DNA from 2 places in the Streptomyces sp. NBC_01304 genome. Region 2 is predicted to be linked to the other one. Evidence: riboswitches for the same ligand, from Rfam matches in the RefSeq annotation. Region 2 holds a riboswitch; the other holds the start of a gene.
What was found. Region 2 has a riboswitch for ZMP and ZTP ahead of OG430_RS11625 (bifunctional 5,10-methylenetetrahydrofolate dehydrogenase/5,10-methenyltetrahydrofolate cyclohydrolase). Riboswitches for the same ligand answer to the same signal wherever they lie in the genome.
Positions count from the first base shown of each region.

Region 1: it holds a riboswitch for ZMP and ZTP, as region 2 does, so the genes downstream of both, OG430_RS20110 (glycine hydroxymethyltransferase) here and OG430_RS11625 (bifunctional 5,10-methylenetetrahydrofolate dehydrogenase/5,10-methenyltetrahydrofolate cyclohydrolase) in region 2, are expected to answer to the same signal.

Region 1 covers NZ_CP109055.1:4,602,904-4,612,943, reverse strand. Annotated here, with positions in the region: gene OG430_RS20120 (glutathionylspermidine synthase family protein) at 1-673, shown strand, start outside; gene rocD (ornithine--oxo-acid transaminase) at 754-1,995, opposite strand; ZMP/ZTP riboswitch at 2,109-2,195, shown strand; gene OG430_RS20110 (glycine hydroxymethyltransferase) at 2,231-3,736, shown strand; gene OG430_RS20105 (hypothetical protein) at 3,712-4,407, opposite strand; gene OG430_RS20100 (hypothetical protein) at 4,404-5,147, opposite strand; gene OG430_RS20095 (hypothetical protein) at 5,246-6,118, opposite strand; gene OG430_RS20090 (RNA polymerase sigma factor) at 6,111-6,710, opposite strand; gene trpS (tryptophan--tRNA ligase) at 6,882-7,895, shown strand; gene OG430_RS20080 (2'-5' RNA ligase family protein) at 8,061-8,642, shown strand; gene OG430_RS20075 (decaprenylphospho-beta-D-erythro-pentofuranosid-2-ulose 2-reductase) at 8,942-9,697, opposite strand; gene OG430_RS20070 (FAD-binding oxidoreductase) at 9,820-10,040, opposite strand, start outside.
Region 2 covers NZ_CP109055.1:2,662,619-2,672,658, forward strand. Annotated here, with positions in the region: gene OG430_RS11610 (LysM peptidoglycan-binding domain-containing protein) at 1-230, opposite strand, end outside; gene OG430_RS11615 (hypothetical protein) at 399-1,058, shown strand; gene OG430_RS11620 (acyl-CoA thioesterase) at 1,152-1,592, shown strand; ZMP/ZTP riboswitch at 1,633-1,758, shown strand; gene OG430_RS11625 (bifunctional 5,10-methylenetetrahydrofolate dehydrogenase/5,10-methenyltetrahydrofolate cyclohydrolase) at 1,791-2,648, shown strand; gene OG430_RS11630 (bifunctional serine/threonine-protein kinase/transporter substrate-binding domain-containing protein) at 2,775-4,799, shown strand; gene OG430_RS11635 (hypothetical protein) at 4,865-5,305, opposite strand; gene OG430_RS11640 (MerR family transcriptional regulator) at 5,432-5,788, shown strand; gene OG430_RS11645 (3'-5' exonuclease) at 5,832-6,455, shown strand; gene OG430_RS11650 (gamma carbonic anhydrase family protein) at 6,465-7,061, shown strand; gene OG430_RS11655 (Fur family transcriptional regulator) at 7,099-7,515, opposite strand; gene katG (catalase/peroxidase HPI) at 7,745-9,961, shown strand; gene OG430_RS11665 (ATP-binding protein) at 10,017-10,040, opposite strand, start outside.

The sequences.
Region 1 (10,040 bases), 1.9 Mb from region 2:
GCCGGGCAGCCCGCTCTACTTCGCGCACTCCACCGGCGACGAACTCGGCGAGGACCTCATGACGGTCGCCTATCTGCGCGAGACCGCCGAGCAGGCCGGTCTCGACACCGAGGCCATCGCCGTGGAGGACATCGGCTGGGACGGTCTGACGGGCCGCTTCGTCGACGAGCGGCTCCGGTTCATCCGCAGCTGCTTCAAGCTGTATCCCTGGGAATGGCTGACCACCGACCGCTTCGGCCCGCAGGTCCTCGCCACCCTCGACAACGGCGGCGGCACCGGCTCCACCCTGTGGATCGAGCCCGTCTGGAAGATGCTCCTCTCCAACAAGGCCCTCCTCGCCATCCTTTGGGAGCTCTATCCCGGCCACCCGAACCTGCTCCCGGCCTACCTCGACGGCCCCCGCGAACTCGCCATGACCACCGGCTACGTCGCCAAACCGCTGCTCGGCCGCGAGGGCGCGGGCGTGACCGTGCACGAGCCGGGCCGTTCCTCCGAGGTGCGCGAAGAGCCCTGCTGCTACCAGGAGTTGGCCCCGCTGCCCGCCTTCGACGGCAACCGTGTGGTGCTCGGCGCCTGGGTCGTCGAGGACGAGGCGGCGGGGCTCGGCATCCGTGAGTCGTCGGGCCTGATCACGGACGAGTACGCCCGCTTCCTGCCTCACGTGATCCTCTAGGACACCCCCTGCCCCCTGCCCCTGGGTCGGGGGCGGGGTGGCCCTGGATCAGGGGGCAGGAGGGCTGGGACGTCCCTGGATCAGGGGGTCAGGACGGCCCGGAGCTGATCGAGCCCCCAGTCCAGATCCTCCTTGCTGATCACGAGTGGCGGCGCGATCCGGATCGTCGAGCCATGGGTGTCCTTCACCAACACCCCGCGGTCCATCAGCTTCTCGGAGATCTCCCGCCCGGTGCCGTACGCCGGGTCGATGTCGACGCCCGCCCACAGCCCGCGCCCACGCACGGCGCGCACCGGCCCCGAGTCGTCCGCGACGAGCAGCCCCAGCTCATGGTGCAGATGCTCACCCAACTCCGTTGCCCGCTGCTGGTATTCGCCGGTCTTCAGCATCGCGATGACCTCGAGCGCGACGGCGCACGCGAGGGGATTACCACCGAAGGTCGAGCCGTGCTCCCCGGGCCGGTACACCCCGAGCACCGCCGACGACGAGACCACCGCCGACACCGGCACGACCCCACCGCCGAGCGCCTTGCCGAGCACATACATGTCCGGCACGACGTCCTCGTGCTCGCACGCGAACGTCCTGCCCGTGCGCCCGAGCCCCGACTGGATCTCGTCCGCGATGAACAGCACATTCCGCTCGCGCGTCAGCTCCCGCACGGCGCCGAGATACCCCGGCGGCGGCACGAGCACCCCGGCCTCGCCCTGGATCGGCTCCATCAGCACGGCCACCGTGTTGTCGTCCACCGCCGCCCGCAGCGCGTCCACATCGCCGTACGGCACGATCTCGAACCCCGGTGTGTACGGCCCGAAGTCCGCCCGCGCTTCGGCATCGGTGGAGAAGCTCACGATGGTCGTCGTACGGCCGTGGAAGTTGTCCGCCGCGACCACGATCTTCGCCGCGCCGTCCGGCACTCCCTTGACCCGGTACCCCCACTTCCGGGCCGTCTTGACCGCCGTCTCCACCGCCTCCGCCCCGGTGTTCATCGGCAGCACCATCTCCATGCCGCACAGCTCGGCGAGCTCCGTGCAGAAGTCGGCGAACCGGTCGTGGTGGAACGCCCGCGAGGTCAGCGTCACCCGCTCCAGCTGCGCCTTGGCGGCGTCGATCAACCGCCGGTTGCCGTGGCCGAAGTTGAGCGCCGAGTACCCGGCGAGCATGTCGAGGTAGCGCCGCCCCTCCACATCCGTCATCCACGCACCTTCGGCCGTGGCGACGACGACCGGCAGCGGGTGGTAGTTGTGCGCGCTGTGCGCCTCCGCCGATCGAATCGCACCTTCCGTCGGCGAGGGCTGACCGGCGGGAGATGTTGCAGACGTCATGGTCACGGGATCTCCGTTCATTCTGCGGTGGGGGGCCTTGGTGGGGCCCCTTTCTATCGTCGCTCGGATGCTGGACGAGGAAACCTCGCCCGGCACCACCGAAGGTAAGGTGACGGCAGGGCCGTGACTGGCGCGCTGAGATGGGATCAACCATCGGGGAGCGGCTCGTGAACTGTGTGCCGTGCGCCTGGGCCGAACCGAGAACGACCGTGAACGAATCGTCCGGAGGTCCCTGATGTCCCCTGCGCCCGACCCTGCCACCGCGTCCGCGTCCGCCTCTGCTTCCGGCGCGTCCGCCGAGGCCGTGGCCGCCACCGCGTGCACCGCCTTCCGCAGCGCCCTCGACGTGATCCGCACCGTCGAGCCCCGTGTCGCCGACGCCATCGGCCAGGAGCTCGCCGACCAGCGCGAGATGCTCAAGCTGATCGCCAGCGAGAACTACGCCTCCCCGGCCACCCTGCTCGCCATGGGCAACTGGTTCAGCGACAAGTACGCCGAGGGCACCATCGGCCGCCGCTTCTACGCAGGCTGCCGCAACGTCGACACCGTCGAGTCCCTCGCCGCCGAGCACGCCCGCGAACTCTTCGGCGCCCGGCACGCCTACGCCCAGCCGCACTCCGGCATCGACGCCAACCTCGTCGCCTTCTGGGCCGTGCTCGGCGCCCGGGTGGAGGTCCCGGCCCTGGAGCGCTTCGGCGCCCGCCAGGTCAACGACCTCTCCGACGCCGACTGGGCCGAACTCCGCCAGGCCTTCGGCAACCAGCGCATGCTCGGCATGTCCCTGGACGCCGGCGGCCACCTCACCCACGGCTTCCGCCCGAACATCTCGGGCAAGATGTTCGACCAGCGCAGCTACGGCACCGACCCGACGACCGGGCTCCTCGACTACGAGGCGCTGCGCGCGACCGCCCGCGAGTTCAAGCCCCTGATCATCGTCGCCGGCTACTCCGCCTACCCCCGCCTGGTGAACTTCCGCATCATGCGGGAGATCGCCGACGAGGTGGGCGCGACCCTGATGGTGGACATGGCGCACTTCGCGGGCCTCGTCGCCGGCAAGGTGTTGACCGGCGACTTCGACCCGGTGCCGCACGCCCAGATCGTCACGACCACCACCCACAAGTCGCTGCGCGGCCCGCGGGGCGGCATGGTCCTGTGCGACGACTCCCTCAAGGACCAGGTCGACCGCGGCTGCCCGATGGTGCTCGGCGGCCCCCTTCCGCATGTCATGGCGGCCAAGGCCGTGGCCCTCGCCGAGGCCCGTCAGCCCTCCTTCCAGGACTACGCCCAGCGTGTGGTGGACAACTCCCGCGCCCTCGCCGAGGGCCTGATGCGCCGCGGTGCCACGCTCGTCACCGGCGGCTCGGACAACCACCTCAATCTGATCGACGTCGCCTCCTCCTACGGCCTCACCGGCCGCCAGGCCGAGGCCGCCCTGCTCGACTCGGGCGTCGTCACCAACCGCAACGCCATCCCGGCCGACCCCAACGGCGCCTGGTACACCTCCGGCATCCGCATCGGCACCCCGGCCCTCACCACCCGCGGCCTGGGCGCGGCCGAGATGGATGAGATCGCTGGCCTGATCGACACGGTGCTCTCGGCCACCCAGCCGGGCACGACCAGCAAGGGCGCCCCCTCCAAGGCGCAGCACATCCTCGAGCAGAAGACCTCGGACGAGATCGCCCAGCGGGCCACCGACCTCCTCGCCGGCTTCCCGCTCTACCCGGGTATCGACCTGAGCTGATCCCCGGGCGGCCCACCTGCGGGCCCTCCCGCGGCGGCACCGGCCGGGCTCTCCCGGCCGGCCCGCCGTATCAGCCGGGCCCCGACCGCGCCGATCAGCAGTCCGACGGCGAGGCCGGGCCCGGCCCACCACCAGTTGTCCCCGGCGGAGACCTGCGCGGCCTTGGCCCCGGCCGCCGCGCCGGTCTCCCGCCCGGCCTCCGATGCCGACTGTGCCGACGGGTCGTACAGCCCGTGCCGTTCGAGCAACGGCAGCAGCCCCGGCTTCGCCTTCTGCCAGTCGTCGCCGTCCCTCCGGGCGGCCATGCCGGAACTGACCAGCAGATGCGCCGATGCGCGCACCCAGGCCGAGCCCAGGTAGTCGGGCAGCACGGCATAGGCGCTGACCACGGTGTCACGGTCACCGCGCCACAGCACCGTGATCTGACGGCCGGTGTCCGGCGATATGCCCTTGGCCAGGGTCGGAGCATGGGTGTTCATCGGCCAGGGCGGCAGCAGCTCGTTCAGCCGCTCCAGGTCAGGATCGCTCTCCCGCAGGATCACCGTGGTGTCGGTCGCGGCGGAATCCAGGACCACGCTCGGCAGTATCTTCGCCGAGGCGGTCGGTGCCCCCAGAGCGAGGGCGGCCAGCAGGACCCGGGCGAAGGTGAGATTGCGCAGCAGCCGCCTCATGAGTCGATCAACTCCTGCCGGGGACCGGGTCCATGGCGCTCCCGCCTCATCAACCGGCTCAGGGGCTCGGGCAGTTGCCGAGCGGCAAATGGACGTATCGCCAGTGCCAACGCGGCCCCCGCGACCAGGCCCGGTACGGCCCACCACCAGCCGGTGGAGTCGTCGGACGGCAGGGCCGCCACCGCGGACTTGGGCTCCCCCTGAGCGGGAGCGGCGGGCTCCTCGTCGGCGCCGGCACCCGCCGTCGGATCGGAGGGCCGGATGCCGCTGCCCTTGTCACCGATCTTGCCCATCACCCCGAGGCCCTTCAGCAGAGCCCGCAACTTCGCCGGCTCCTCGGCCTTGTGCCAGATGCCCACACCCGGTTTGTCCGCGTCGGTGGAGGTGTGTATCCACGTGATGCCCTTCTTGGCGCCGACGTCCGGGTACACCTGGTCGTACCGCCAGGGCGAGATGTCGTGCGCCATCCACGTGACGTTGATCTGCCGTCCGCCGTACATCACTTCGTTCAGGTTCGGCGGTGTCGTGGTCCTGCCCCCGGACGGATCACCGAGGAGCTCGCCCAGCTGCCGGTACTCCTTCGCGGTGGAGTAGACGGCCCCGGCCTCGCCGCTCTCCGGTGAGGTCACCAGCACACTGGTCGGCCCACCGGCCACCGCCGTCGAAGCCCCCGCCAGCGTCAGGACGGCCCCCACCACCGACGCACTGACCAGCGCGGCCAGCCTCCGTACCGTACGCATCCCTGCCCCCAGCGAGCCCCCGGCACGGTCCCTCCGTGCCGACTCACTCCTGGTACACCGCTCGAGCCGCCGAGGTTCCCCTTCTGCCGGAACTTTTTTCAACTGCCCTGAGCCGGCACGGACTCCGCGATCTCGACCGCTCGCCGCATCGACTCCTCGCCCTCCAGCCGCCCGGTGATTCCGGGGCTCGGCGACCACAACAGCGTCGGGCCCGCGGTGCGTTCGGCGTGCTCCCAGATCTGGTCGTCCTTGTCCTTCATCCAAAAGGTGAGCAGGTGAGGCTCGCGGAACCACCAGGCGTCCGCGCCGCCCACCACGGTCTGCTGGGGCTCGACCCGGACCATTTTCCCGAAGAAGGTCATGTCGAGGTCCCCGGGGAACTCGTCCAGGCGGACGATCGCCTCGCCCGCTCCACCCGCACCGTCCGCGCGCCAGCAAAGGCTCACCACATGGCGGCCCAGCGGCAGTCCGGTCACCGACACCGCGTCCGGGGCGCCGAGTGCCTTCGGCACCGCGGGTGTGAAGCCCGCCCGCCGGGCGGCCTGAGCCAGGGAGACCGGGTTCTCGCAGCCGGGCACGGGTTCGTCCGTCGGCCGGGGCGACTCGGGGGCGTACTCGACCTCGACCCCACCCCAGTTGAACCACTCGGCCACCGCGGCCCGCACCGGAGGTGTGAGCACCAATATCGTCACGACCCCGCACAGCGCGGCCGTCAGCCGTCGCCAGTGCCGGCGCAGCAGGGCACGCAGCCGCTCGAACCGTCCCGGCGGCTCGGCCACCGGGACCGGCACCGACTCGGCGATGATCTGGGCGATGACCCGCTCGGCCATCGTCTCGCCGGCGACATCCGGCACCCGGATGTGACGGCTCAACTCCCGTAGATCCTCGTGCAGTCGGTCCTCAGGCAGTCGGTCCTCGGACAGTCGTCCCTCAGGCAGTCGCTCCTCGGGATCGCCCTCCCTCTCATTCATGCTCCTCACCTCCTTCCCCGGGTCCTGGCAGCAGCCGTCCCAACTTCTTCAGCGCGCGGTTCAGCCGGGACTTCACCGTGCCGCGCGGCCAGCCGAGGGCCTCGGCCGTCTCCGCCTCGTCCATGTCCAGGAGATAGCGGTACGTGACGACCAGGCGCTGGTCCTCGCCCAGCCGCTCGAGCGCCCCGAGCAGCGCCGAGCGCCGCTCGCCCTCGAGCGCCGCGACCGCCGGGTCGGCCGAGTCCGGTATCAGTGGCTCGGCCCCGATCAGCGTGGCCTCCCGCCCGGTCGCGGCCCGCAGCCGGCCCGCCGAGCGCACTGTGTTCCTCGTCTCATTGGCGACGATCCGCAGCAGCCAGGGCCGGAACGAGGAGCCCTCCCGGAAGCGTCCGAGCGAGCAGTACGCCTTGAAGAAGGCCTGCTGCACCACGTCCTCGGCGTCCGCACCCGCGCCCAGGGCCGCGGCCGCCCGCAGAGCTATCGGTGTGTGGGCGCGCACCAGCTCGGCGTACGCCTCCGCCTCCCCGGCGCGTACACGCTCGATGACCACGCCCTCGTCGACGGCGATGCGGTCCCCCTCCCGCGTCCTCACACCCTTGATACACCGCAGCCCGGAGATCGGTTCCCACTCGGGACGGACCAAGTTCCAAGAGCTTCCAGCCAAGATCGCTCACGGGCTTCGGGGCGAGATCCCGGCCACCGTTCCCGACCTGTCCCAGCCACCGTTCCCGACCCCCGCACCGCACCTGAGAGAATGCTGGGCATGGCCTCTGATCGACCCCGCGCGCTCTCCGGTATCCAGCCCACCGCAGGTTCCTTCCACCTCGGGAACTACCTCGGTGCGATCCGTCAGTACGTCGCCCTGCAGGAGTCCCACGACGCCTTCTACATGGTCGTCGACCTGCACGCGATCACGGTTCCGCAGGACCCGGCCGAGCTGCGTGCCAACACCCGGTTCGCCGCCGCGCAGCTCCTCGCCGCCGGCCTCGACCCGGAGCGCTGCACCCTCTTCGTCCAGAGCCATGTGCCCGAGCACGCCCAGCTGGCCTGGGTCATGAACTGCCTGACCGGCTTCGGCGAGGCCTCCCGCATGACGCAGTTCAAGGACAAGTCCGCCAAGCAGGGCTCGGCGGGCGCCACCGTCGGCCTCTTCACCTACCCGATCCTGCAGGTCGCGGACATCCTCCTGTACCAGGCGGACGCCGTCCCGGTCGGTGAGGACCAGCGCCAGCACGTCGAGCTCACGCGCGACCTCGCGACCCGCTTCAACGGCCGCTTCGGCGAGACGTTCACGGTCCCGGCGCCGCACATCGTCAAGGAGGTCGCGAAGATCTACGACCTCCAGGACCCGACGGCCAAGATGAGCAAGTCCACGGCCAACCCCAAGGGCCTGGTCAACCTGCTCGACGACCCCAAGGTCACCACCAAGAAGATCAAGAGCGCGGTCACCGACACCGAGGCGGAGATCCGCTTCGACGTCGAGGCCAAGCCGGGCGTCAGCAACCTGCTGACCATCTACTCCACGCTTACCGGAACGGGAATTCCGGAACTGGAGCAGAACTACGCCGGCAAGGGCTACGGTGCGCTGAAGACCGACCTCGCCGAGGTGATGGCCGAGTTCGTGACGCCGTTCCGTACACGTACGCAGGAGTACCTGGACGACCCGGAGACGCTCGACTCGGTCCTCGCCAAGGGCGGGGAGAAGGCGCGTGCCGTCGCCGGTGAGACGCTCGCCCAGGCCTACGACAAGGTGGGCTTCCTGCCCGCCAAGCACTGACCGGACAAGCACTGCCTTCGCCGGTCCCGTACCGGCGAAGAAGCGGTACCCGGAGCGACCCCGACACCCGCCTGACCAGGCACGGACCAAGGGCCCTGGCCAGGCGGGCGGTACGCCCGACACACTGGCAGCCCCTGCCGAAAAAGACTGACCAAGGAGAACGACGTGGGGACCGTAACGCTCGGCGTTTCGATCGCGGTCCCGGAGCCACACGGCAGCCTGCTCCAGGAGCGGCGCGCGGGCTTCGGTGACCCCGCGGCACACGGCATCCCCACGCACGTCACGCTGCTCCCGCCGACCGAGGTCGAGGCGGCCGCGCTGCCTGCCATCGAGGCCCACCTCACCGAGGTCGCGACGGCGGGCCGCGCCTTCCCGATGCGGCTGTCCGGCACGGGCACCTTCCGGCCGCTGTCGCCCGTGGTCTTCCTCCAGGTCGTCGAGGGCGCCGAGGCCTGCGGCTGGCTGCAGAAGCAGGTCAGGGACGCGTCCGGACCGATCACCCGCGAGCTGCAGTTCCCGTACCACCCGCACGTCACGGTGGCGCACGGCATCGCCGAGGACGCGATGGACCGGGCGTTCGAGGAACTCGGCGATTACGTCGCCGCATGGTCCTGCACCGGTTTCGCGCTCTACGAGCAGGGCGCCGACGGAGTCTGGCGCAAGCTGCGCGAGTTCGCCTTCGGCAGCTCGACGGTCCCCCAGCAGGCCTCGGCCACGAACACCCGCGGGACGCAGCCGACGCGCTAGCCGCGGGGCTGCGGTACGGCGGGGCTACGTGGGGGGAAACGGGCACTTTCGCGCCCGAATTGCCCCGCTTCTCGTGCCCGTTTTCCCCCACTTAGCTGGTGGTGTCCCCGCTGCCGCTGCCGCTGCCGCTGCCGCTGCCGCCCGCCGCCGCGCTCCCGCCGCCCGCCGCCGCGCTCCCGCCGCGCCCGGCCGCCCCGTCCCCGCCGCCCCCGCCCGCCCCGTCCCCGCCGCCCCCGGCCGCCCCGTCCCCGCCGCGCCCCCCTGCCGGGCGCTCCCGCCCCGCCGCCCCGCCGCCCCGGCTAGACCGGCAGCCGCCGGAACACCGACCGCGGCACGTGCCGCAGCGCCGACATCACGACCCGCAGCGCCCCCGGCACCCACACGGTCTCCGAGCGCCGGCGCAGCCCCGTCTCGATGGCCTCCGCGACGGCCTCCGGCGTCGTGGCGAGGGGTGCTTCCTTCATGCCCGCGGTCATCTTGGAGCGTACGAAGCCGGGGCGGACGACCATGACATGGACACCGGTGCCGTGCAGGGCGTCGCCCAGGCCCTGGGCGAAGGCGTCGAGGCCCGCCTTGCTGGAGCCGTAGATGAAGTTGGCCCGCCGCGCGCGTTCGCCGGCGACGGAGGAGAGCACCACCAGGGAGCCGTGGCCCTGCCGCTTGAGGGCGTTCGCGCAGACGAGGGAGGCGGACAGGGCGCCGGTGTAGTTGGTCTGGGCGACCCGCACCGCCGCCAGGGGTTCGTCCTCGTCGCGCTGCTGGTCGCCGAGGATGCCGAAGGCGAGCAGCACCATGTCGAGGTCGCCCTCGGCGAACACCTTGCCCAGGGTCTCCTCGTGGGACTCGGTGTCCAGGGCGTCGAAGGCGACGGTGCGTACGTCCGCGCCCAGGTCGCGCAGCTGCTCCGCGGCCGTCTCGAGGGCGGGTGAGGGGCGGCCTGCGAGCCACACGGTGCGGGTGCGGCGGGCCACCAGGCGGCGTGCGGTGGCCAGGGCGATCTCGGAGGTGCCGCCGAGGACGAGCAGGGACTGGGGGGTGCCGAAGGCGTCCTTCATGACGCACAACTCCTAGGAACGGGGCGGGAGTACGGGCGGACTGCGGAGCGGGGGTACGGGCGGAGCGGGACTGCGGGGCGAGGTGACTGCAGGGGGGAGGTGACTGCAGGGGGGCGGGGCGACTACAGCGCGAGCCGGCGGGCGAGGTCGGAGGTGAACACGCCCGCGGGGTCCAGTTCCGCGCGCAGGGCGCGGAAGTCGTCGAGGCGCGGGTACATGCCGGCGAGCAGTTCGGGCCGCAGCCGGGAGTCCTTGGCCAGGTAGACGCGCCCGCCGGCCTCGACGACGGCTTCGTCGAGTTCGTCGAGGAAGGGGCCGAGGCCGGGCATGGTGGCGGGAATGT
Region 2 (10,040 bases):
GCCTTGGGTTCGGGGGCGATGCGGGCGCTCGCCGCGAGGCGGTCGGCGGCCTCCTTGGTGGCGTCGACCGCGTCCTCGGTCGCTCCGGCGTACTTCTCGGCGGTGGCGGCCGGGGTGTCGCCGCTCGACGGAGCCGGGGCGGACTGGCCGGGGGCGGCCTGCTCCTGGACCTGTTCCTTGGCCGAGTCGTCGGACTTCTTGTCGTGCTTGAACCTGTCGAAGATTCCCATCTCTGCCTCCTGGGGGTTGGAGTGTCCGGGTGTCCCGGATGTCGGCCCCCCGGCCCACTGTCACCCGGCGTGGCGCTCAGCGCGCGCGGAGACGGGCCGTTGTCAGTGGCGCGCGGCACCATGGAAGTCGCCGGGCAGGGTCCGGCGGACGGCACGGGAGGGGGCCCGATGAAGGAACGCACGAACGAGCGGCTGACGGCGGGGCTGCGCCGGATCGTGGAGCGCGCGGACGAGGCGAGCGGGCGGCTGAGCGGCTCCGAGGCCCAGCTGGTGGGGCTGGTCCGGCGGGGGCTCGCCTTCCGGCACGCGCGGCCGCCCCGGGCGTACTTCCTGACCCCGGCGGGCCACCGGCTCAGACAGGACTTCCTGAGCGCGACGCCTCCCCCGCCGGCCCCCGTCACGGACGCCGGTTCCGGGGTCTTCCGGGCCCGTACCGGGGCGGAGCCCTGGACCGCCGGGCCGCACCGGGAGCGCGAGGTGCGCAGCGCCTGGCAGGGGCTGGTCGAGCTGCGCCGGATGACCAATACGGACGGGGCGACGGAGCGGCCGTGCGGGTGGGAGCGCACCCATCTGGCGCAGGCTGCGGCGCTGGCCCTGGAGGCGGCGGGGTGCCGACCCGCGGGCGGGGCGGGCGGGACCGGCGGGGGCTATGCGGTGGCGGAGACCCCGCAGCCGGAGGCGGTCGCGGTGCGGCTCTCGGCGGGGGCCGAGGGGGAGATACGGGCCTGCTCGGAGGCCCTGGAGAGGGCGGGGTGGCAAGTCAGCGAGCATGCCGGGCGGGGTGGGCAGGCCGGACGCTGGCTGCTCGCGTCGCCGCGGCGGGTCTGAGCACGGCGCGGGCCTGACAGCTCCGCACGGGAATGGCGTACCGCACACACCAGTTGAGGGGCATGAACCCCACAGGAGAAGCGAGGAACAACCGTGGCCGAGTCCGAACTCCAGCCCCAGCCCTTCACCGTGCCCGTGACCGTCCGGGGCTACGAGACGGACACCCAGGGCCATCTCAACCAGGCCGTCTATCTGCAGTACGCCGAGCACGGCCGCTGGTCGCTGCTGCACGCGGCCGGGATCCGGCAGAGCGACCTGGTGGACAAGGGCGTCGGGCCCGTCGCCCTGGAGACGACCATCCGCTACCTGCGGGAGCTGCGCGCCGGCGACGAGGTGACGGTGAGCTGCGCCTTCGAGTGGGGCGAGGGCAAGACCTTCCGCATCGTGCAGACCATCCGCAAGACGGACGGCACGGTCTCGGCGGAGATCTCGGCGGTGGGCGGCCTGATGGACCTCAAGGCGCGGAAACTGGTCACTGACCCCAGGGAGCACTTCAAAGCGCTCGCCACGGAGCCCGGTCTCTTCGGGCTGTAGGCATCCCGGCCCGGGGCGGGCGCGGCGTCGATTAAAGTACTGGGCGGGCCGTGACTGGCGCTGAGGTGGAGTACCACCGGGGAGCGGCCCGACGGTCCGCCGTCTCGCGTCGCCGCACTGATGTCACCGGTGTCGTCGTACGTTGCCGCGCGCCTGGGCGAATCCGCAGCTTCCGCAGCCGACGCCCAGGAGACGCCGATGACCGCGCCCGCACACACCGCCCAGCTCATGGACGGCACCGCCCTCGCCCGCAAGATCAGTGAGCGCACCGCCGCCCGCGCCGCCGCCTTCACCGAGCGCACCGGCAAGGCGCCCTGCCTGGCCGCCGTCCTCGTCGGCGACGACCCGGCGTCGGAGACGTACGTACGGATGAAGCGCAACCGCTGCGCCAAGGCCGGCATCGACTCGCGCTTCGTCGCCCTGCCCGCCGAGACCACCACCGAGCAGCTCGTCGCCACCCTCACCGAGCTGTCCGAGGACCCCGATGTGCACGGCGTCCTGCTGCAGCACCCGGTGCCGGCGCAGATCGACGAGCGGGCCGCGTTCGAGGCGATCGCGCCCGGCAAGGACGTCGACGGCGTCACGATGCACTCGTTCGCGGCGATGGGCTTCGGCCTGCCCGGTTTCGCCTCCTGCACGCCCGGCGGGATCATGCGCCTGCTCGACGCGTACGACGTCGACCCGACCGGCAAGCGCGCCGTGGTCGTCGGGCGCAGCGCGATCCTCGGCAAGCCGGTCGGCATGATGCTCCTCGCGCGGGACGCGACGGTGACGTACTGCCACTCGCGCACCGTGGACCTGCCCTCGATCATCCGCGAGGCCGACATCCTCGTCGCGGCCGTCGGGCGGCCGGAGTTCATCCGGGGCGAGGACATCAAGCCCGGCGCGGTGGTGCTCGACGCGGGCTACAACGCGGGGAACGTGGGCGATGTGCACTTCGCGTCGGCGGCCGAGCGCGCGTCGCTGATCACGCCGGTGCCGGGCGGGGTGGGGCCGATGACGATCGCGGTGCTGCTCGAGCAGACGCTGGATTCGGCGGAGGCGGGCCTGGCCTAGGTCCGCTTTCGGGCTCGCCCCCCGGCCTCGGGACGGCTGCGGGGCGAGGCCGCCCCACCTGGCGACACACCAAATCGCGTGCGGAATACTGCCGTTCGGCAATGGGTGAGAAGCGTGGGGGTTTCGGTGCGACCGCTGGGTAAGGACGATCCGGAGCAGATCGGTCGGTTCCGGCTCATCGGGCTGCTCGGCAGCGGCGGCATGGGGCGGGTCTATCTGGGCCGCTCGGCCGACGGGCGGACCGTCGCGGTGAAGGCCGCGCGGCCCGAGCTGGCCGACGACCGGGGGTTTCGCATCCGGTTCGCGCGCGAGGTGGCCGCGGCACGGCGGGTGGGCGGGCCGTTCGTGGCCCCGGTGGTCGATGCCGCGCCGGACGACGATGCGCCGTGGATGGCCACCGACTACGTGCCGGGCGTCTCGCTGACGGACGCCGTGCACGACTGCGGGCGGCTGCCGGAGCCCGCGGTGCTGCTGTTGACGGCGGGGCTGCTGCAGGCGTTGTCGGCCGTGCACGCGCACGGTTTGGTGCACCGCGACCTCAAGCCGTCGAACATCCTGCTCACCGCCGAGGGCCCCCGCGTCATCGACTTCGGCATCGCCCACTCCGCGGCGGACACCGCCCTGACGATGACCGGAACCACGCTCGGCACCCCCGGGTTCATGGCGCCGGAGCAGCTCGTCACCTCGGGGCCGAAGATCACGGGCGCGGCGGACGTGTTCGCGCTCGGCGGGGTGATCTCGTACGCGGCCACGGGTGCCGGTCCGTACGGGGCCGCCGATCCGACGGTGCTCATGTACCGCACGGTGCACGAGGAGCCGCAGCTCGCTGAACTCCCCGGCAGGTTGCGGGAGTTGGCGGCGGCCTGCCTGGCCAAGGATCCGGGGGCCCGGCCCTCGCTCGCGCGGCTCGGTGAGTGGGTGGGGCCGGCCGGGCCGTACGGCGACTGGCTGCCCGAGCCCGTCACCGTACAACTGCACCGGCTCTCCACCGAGATCATGCGTGACCCGCGGTCACCGGGCGCGGAGCCGGCGCGTCCCCCGGCCACGGAGCCGGAAGGCCCCCCGGCCGTGAGCCCGACTCCCCCACCCCTGGGCCAGTTCGGCCCGCCCACGCCCTTCGTGGACGGCCCGTACGCACCACCCCTGCAGCAGACCGTCACCCCGCCCGCTCCCCGCGGCCCGAGCCGCCGCCGTGTGCTGGCCGCGCTGTCCGTCACCGGGGTCGTGGCGGGTGGCGGGGCCGTCGCCTGGGCGCTGCGGCCCGACGGCGAGGGCACCACCGGTGGCACGGGCGGCAAGGATCCGGGCGGTGGCGGGAAGACCGGGACCGGCGGGACGACACCGCCCGCGTCCGGCTCCCTCTCCGACCGGCTTCCGAAGGCCATCCGCGACCGGGGCTCCCTCACCGTCGGCGCGGACATGTCCTACCCGCCCATGGAATCCATGGAGGAGGGCAAGCCCACCGGCATCGACGTGGACGTCGCCGACGCGCTCGGCCGGGAGCTCGACATCGAAGTCCGGTTCAAGACGGCGGCGTTCGAATCGCTGCTCGGCGCACTGAGCACCGGCACCTATGACTTGGTCATGTCGGCGATGGTCGACACCGAGGACCGCCAGAAGGGCCTCGCGGAGGGCAAGAAGACCGGCCCCGGCGTCGACTTCGTCGACTACTTCCGGGCCGGGCTCTCCCTCGTCGTGCGCAAGGGCAATCCGGACGGCATCACCCGCCCCGAGGACCTGTCGGGCAAGTCCGTGTCCGTGCAGTACGGCACGGTCTCGCAGGACTACCTGCGGGAACTGGACAAGAAGCTCCCCGAGGGGCTGCGCATCCGGGAGCACGAGACGTCGTTCGACATGTACGCCGATGTCGCCAAGGGCCGGTCCGCGGCCTGCCTCGACGAGTACCCGCTCGCGGCGTACACGGCCGCGACCCACTCCGACGGCACGTCCCTCGAACTCGCCACCTCCCGGCCGATCGAGCCGGTCGCGCTCTACGGCATCGCGGTCGCCAAGTCCGCACCCGACCTGCGGGACGCCGTACAGGCGGCCCTTGCCCGCCTCCTCAAGAGCGGCGAGTACACGAGGATCCTCAAGAAGTGGTCGGTGCCGGACGGCGCGGTGCGCAAGGCGGAGATCAACGCGGGCCGCTGACACGGGCGTTCAGCATTCCCGCTCGTAGTGCGCGGCAACCGCCCCGGCGGAAAGCAACGGCAGGGTCACACGGCCATTCTCTCCGCACGCGCAGCCCTCCCGACCGCCCACGGCGCGAGCTGGACAACCCCCCACGTGACCTCGACGACGAGGAACGCCCACAGCCACTGCGGGGCGCCGAGGGCGAGTGCGTACGCCATCCAGATCGAGAACAGCGTGCGCGCCGCACCGTCGTAAAGACCGTGCACGGGCAGCGGCCTGAGGAGACGAAGCACCGACCAGACGACCACGACCGAGCCCATCAGATTCGCGTACAGGACCTGCATCGGGTCGAGTTCGGGCAGGACGCCAAGTCCCCATGCCTCGCCCAGCGACGACAGCATGCGGTGCACCAGCTCGTACGTCCACGGCGTCGCGAAGCCCGCGGTGACGAGGAGGTCGTACCAGGCGCTGGCGCGTACGACGCGGGGGTAGGAGGGGCGGGTGGGGGTGAGGAATCGGATCACGATGAGGGCTCCCAGTACGGTTCGGTCAGCGATCGCCTCACGCTAAACAGTGGAGTACGGTCCAAGGTCAAGTTCATCGGCCGCACCATGACGGGCGATGACGGGGATGGGTGGGGGCCACAGGGCATGCGTATCGGAGAACTGGCCGCACAGACGGGCCTGAGCAGGGACGCCATCCGCTTCTACGAGAAGGTCGGCCTGGTCGCCGGAGAGCGGCTGGCCAACGGGTACCGCGACTTCTCTCCCGAGACGGTGGCCTGGCTCCAGTACGTGCGCACCGCGCAGACCCTCGGCCTCTCCCTCGCGGAAATCGCCCGGCACGGCGCGGAGTTGCGCGAGCTGCCGGACTCCGCGGCGGCACTGTCCGCGCTGTTCGAGGAGAAGATCCAGGTCATCGACGCCCGCATGGCCGAACTGGGCGCGCTGCGTGCGGAACTCACGGCGCGGGTGGGTACGGGGTGTCCGCTGCGGGCGGCCGACTGACAATTCAGATGCCCCGCCGACGCGCCCCTGGCACCCTCGCCTCATGGCCAGACGCATCAGACCCAGCCTCTACATCTCCGTCGACATCGAGGCCGACGGCCCCATCCCCGGCCCCTACTCGATGATCAGCTTCGGCGCGGCGGTCGCCGGACGGCAGGACGGGGAAGGGAAAGGGGACGGGGGCGGATGGCACCCCGCCGATCCCGAAGCCCAGACCTTCTATCGCGAACTCAAGCCCATCAGCGAGGAGTTCGTCCCCGAGGCGCTGGCCGTCAGTGGGCTCGATCGGGAGCGGTTGAAGGAGGAGGGGAGCGAACCCGCCCTTGCCCTGGGCGAGTTCACCCAGTGGGTGCGGGAGGTCAGTGGTGGTGGGGCGCAGCCTGTGATGTGTGGGTATCCGGCCTCGTACGACTGGACGTTCCTGTACTGGTACTTGATCCGCTTCACCGGTGAGAGCCCCTTCGGGCACTCGGGCTGTCTCGACATGAAGACGTTGTACGCGACGAAGGCGGGGCTGCCGTTGCGGGCGGTGGCCAAGGGGACCATGCCGCGGCATCTGCTGTCGCGGCGCAGGCACACCCATCACGCGCTGGACGACGCGATCGAGCAGGCGGAGCTGCTGGGGAATCTGATGGCCTGGGACGGCGCCGCTGAGGGCGGCTCGTAGGCTCGGGGCATGCTGATCGAACATCGGGGCAAGAAGCCCGTGGTCCCCGAGTCCGCCTATGTCGCCCCCTCGGCCGTGCTCTGCGGAGCCGTCGTCCTGGGGGAACGCGCCCGCATCCTGCACGGCGCCGTGCTGAGCGCCGAGGACGGTGAGGTCCGTATCGGGGCGGATGTGGTGGTGATGGAGAACGCCCTGGTCCGGGGCCGGGCGGAGCATCCGGCCCGCATCGGCGACGCGGTGCTGATCGGTCCGCACGCGCACGTCAACGGCGCCAGTGTGGAAGACGAGGTGTTCGTCGCGACCGGGGCGTCGATGTTTCCCGGTGCCGTGGCGGGGGCCGGCTCGGAGTTGCGGATCAACAGCGTGCTGCACGTCAACTCGCGGCTGCTGCCCGGCACCGTCGTCCCGATCGGATGGATCGCGGCCGGCGACCCGGCCGAGCTGTTCTCCCCCGACCGGCATGCCGACCTGTGGGAGAAGCAACGCGGGCTGGACTTCCCCGGCACCGTCTACGGGGTCTCGCGGGGCACGCCGATGCGCGACGTCATGGCCCGTCAGACCGACTTCTACGCGGCCCACAGGGACGATCGCCTGCTCGACGGCTGACCACTCGCGGGCCACTTGAGCAGTGGCACGGTTCGGCTCAAGCCACGGCGCAGTCCGGGCACAGCCCCCGGTACGTCACCTCCGCCTCGGACACCGTGAAGCCGAGGCGTTCGGAGGCCGGGAGGTCGGCCAGGGGGTCACCGCCCGGGTGGACGTCGCGGATCGTGCCGCAGGACGTGCACATCAGGTGCTGGTGGGGGTGGTGGGCGTTCGGGTCGTAGCGCTTGGCCCGGCCGTCGGTGGCGACTTCGAGGACTTCGCCGAGGGTGACCAGTTCGCCGAGCGTGTTGTAGACCGTGGCGCGAGAGATCTCCGGCAGCCGGGCCGTGGCGAGTGCCAGGACCTCGTCCGCGGTGAGGTGGACGTGGTCGCCGTCGAACACCTCGGCAACCACCCGGCGCTGGGCGGTCATCCGCCAGCCACGCCCACGAAGCCGTTCCAGCAGATCACTCATGTCCACCAGCCTAACTGTGCAAAGTCCGAAGAATGAATCCGTACGGGTCTGGTCGTTCCATTGACTTGGATTTCGTCCATCGTAGGATCGGTTCCGGCGACGGCCAAGGGACAAAGCAACAGTGGGCCAAGGGATGTGACGGTTCATCTGCTCCACCCTCCGCCCTCCCGCAGTCCCCGAGCATCGAGCATCGAGCGCACCGAGATCCGCCCCGTCCGGAGGGATTTTCATGACTGACAACCACGACGCGATCGTCACAGACCCCGAGCCTGAGGAAACAGGCGGCTGCCCCGTCGCCCACGGACGTGCGCTGCACCCCACCCAGGGCGGCGGCAACCGCCAGTGGTGGCCGGAGCGGCTGAACCTGAAGATCCTCGCGAAGAACCCGGCCGTGGCCAACCCGCTCGGCGAGGAGTTCGATTACGCCGAGGCGTTCAACTCCCTCGATCTGCCTGCCGTGAAGCGGGACATCGCAGATGTCCTGACCACCTCGCAGGACTGGTGGCCGGCCGACTTCGGGAACTACGGCCCGCTGATGATCCGGATGGCGTGGCACAGCGCGGGCACGTACCGCATCAGCGACGGCCGCGGCGGCGCCGGGGCCGGGCAGCAGCGCTTCGCCCCGCTCAACAGCTGGCCGGACAACGTCAGCCTCGACAAGGCCCGCCGCCTGCTGTGGCCGGTGAAGCAGAAGTACGGCCAGAGCCTGTCCTGGGCCGACCTCATGGTCCTCACCGGCAACGTCGCCCTGGAGACCATGGGCTTCAAGACCTTCGGCTTCGCCGGCGGTCGCGCGGACGTGTGGGAGCCCGACGAGGACGTCTACTGGGGTCCCGAGACCACCTGGCTCGACGACGAGCGCTACACCGGCGACCGCGAGCTGGAGAACCCGCTCGGCGCCGTCCAGATGGGTCTCATCTACGTCAACCCCGAGGGCCCCAACGGCAACCCGGACCCGGTCGCCGCGGCCCGCGACATCCGCGAGACGTTCCGCCGCATGGCGATGAACGACGAGGAGACCGTCGCGCTCATCGCCGGTGGCCACACCTTCGGCAAGACCCACGGCGCGGGCCCGAGCGAGAGCGTCGGGGACGACCCCGAGGCCGCGCCCATGGAGCAGCAGGGCTTCGGCTGGAAGAGCACCCACGGCACCGGCGTCGGCGCCGACGCGATCACCAGCGGTCTCGAGGTCATCTGGACGACCACGCCCGCCAAGTGGGGCCACGACTTCTTCAAGCACCTCTTCGAGTACGAGTACGAGCTCACGCAGAGCCCGGCGGGTGCGCACCAGTGGGTGGCGACGAACGCCGAGGAGATCATCCCGGACGCCTTCGACGCGTCGAAGAAGCACCGCCCGCAGATGCTCACCACCGACCTGTCGCTGCGCTTCGACCCGGTCTACGAGCAGATCTCGCGGCGCTTCTACGAGAACCCCGAGCAGTTCGCGGACGCCTTCGCCCGCGCCTGGTACAAGCTGACGCACCGTGACCTGGGCCCGGTCGTGCGCTACCTCGGCCCGGAGGTGCCCTCCGAGGTGCTCCTTTGGCAGGACCCGCTGCCGGCGGCCGAGGGTCAGCAGATCGACGCCGCGGACGTCGCCTCCCTCAAGGAGCAGATCCTCGGCTCGGACCTCACCACCGCGCAGCTGGTCTCGGCGGCCTGGGCCGCGGCGTCCTCCTTCCGCGGCAGCGACAAGCGCGGCGGCGCCAACGGCGGCCGCATCCGCCTGGAGCCGCAGCGCAGCTGGGAGGTCAACAACCCGGACGGCCTCGCGCAGGTCCTGCGTACCCTCGAAGGCATCCAGTCGTCCTTCAACTCCGGCGCCAAGAAGGTCTCGCTGGCCGACCTCGTCGTCCTCGCGGGCACCGCGGCGGTCGAGAAGGCCGCCAAGGACGGCGGCGTCGAGGTCGAGGTGACGTTCACGCCGGGCCGTGTGGACGCCTCGCAGGAGCAGACGGACGTCGAGTCGTTCGCCGCCCTTGAGCCGACCAACGACGGCTTCCGCAACTACGTCGGCAAGGGCAACCGTCTGCCGGCCGAGTTCCTGCTGCTCGACAAGGCGAACCTGCTGACCCTCAGCGCGCCCGAGCTGACGGTCCTCGTCGGCGGTCTGCGCGTCCTCGGCGCCAACCACGGCGGGTCGAAGCACGGCGTGTTCACCGACAAGCCGGGCACGCTGACGAACGACTTCTTCGTCAACCTGCTCGACATGGGCACGACCTGGAAGTCGACGTCCTCGGCGCAGGACGAGTTCGAGGGCCGTGACGGCTCCGGCGCGGTCAAGTGGACGGGTACGCGTGCCGACCTGGTCTTCGGCTCCAACTCCGAGCTGCGCGCGGTCGCCGAGGTGTACGCGAGCGACGACGCGAAGGAGAAGTTCGTGAAGGACTTCGCCGCCGCGTGGGGCAAGGTCATGGACCTGGACCGGTTCGACGCCCGCGTCTGAGTTCCATCCTTTTGAGGCGTCCGCGCCGGCCGTACGTGGCCGACGCGGGCGCCTCTCAGTGTGTGGACACGTGGAGTTC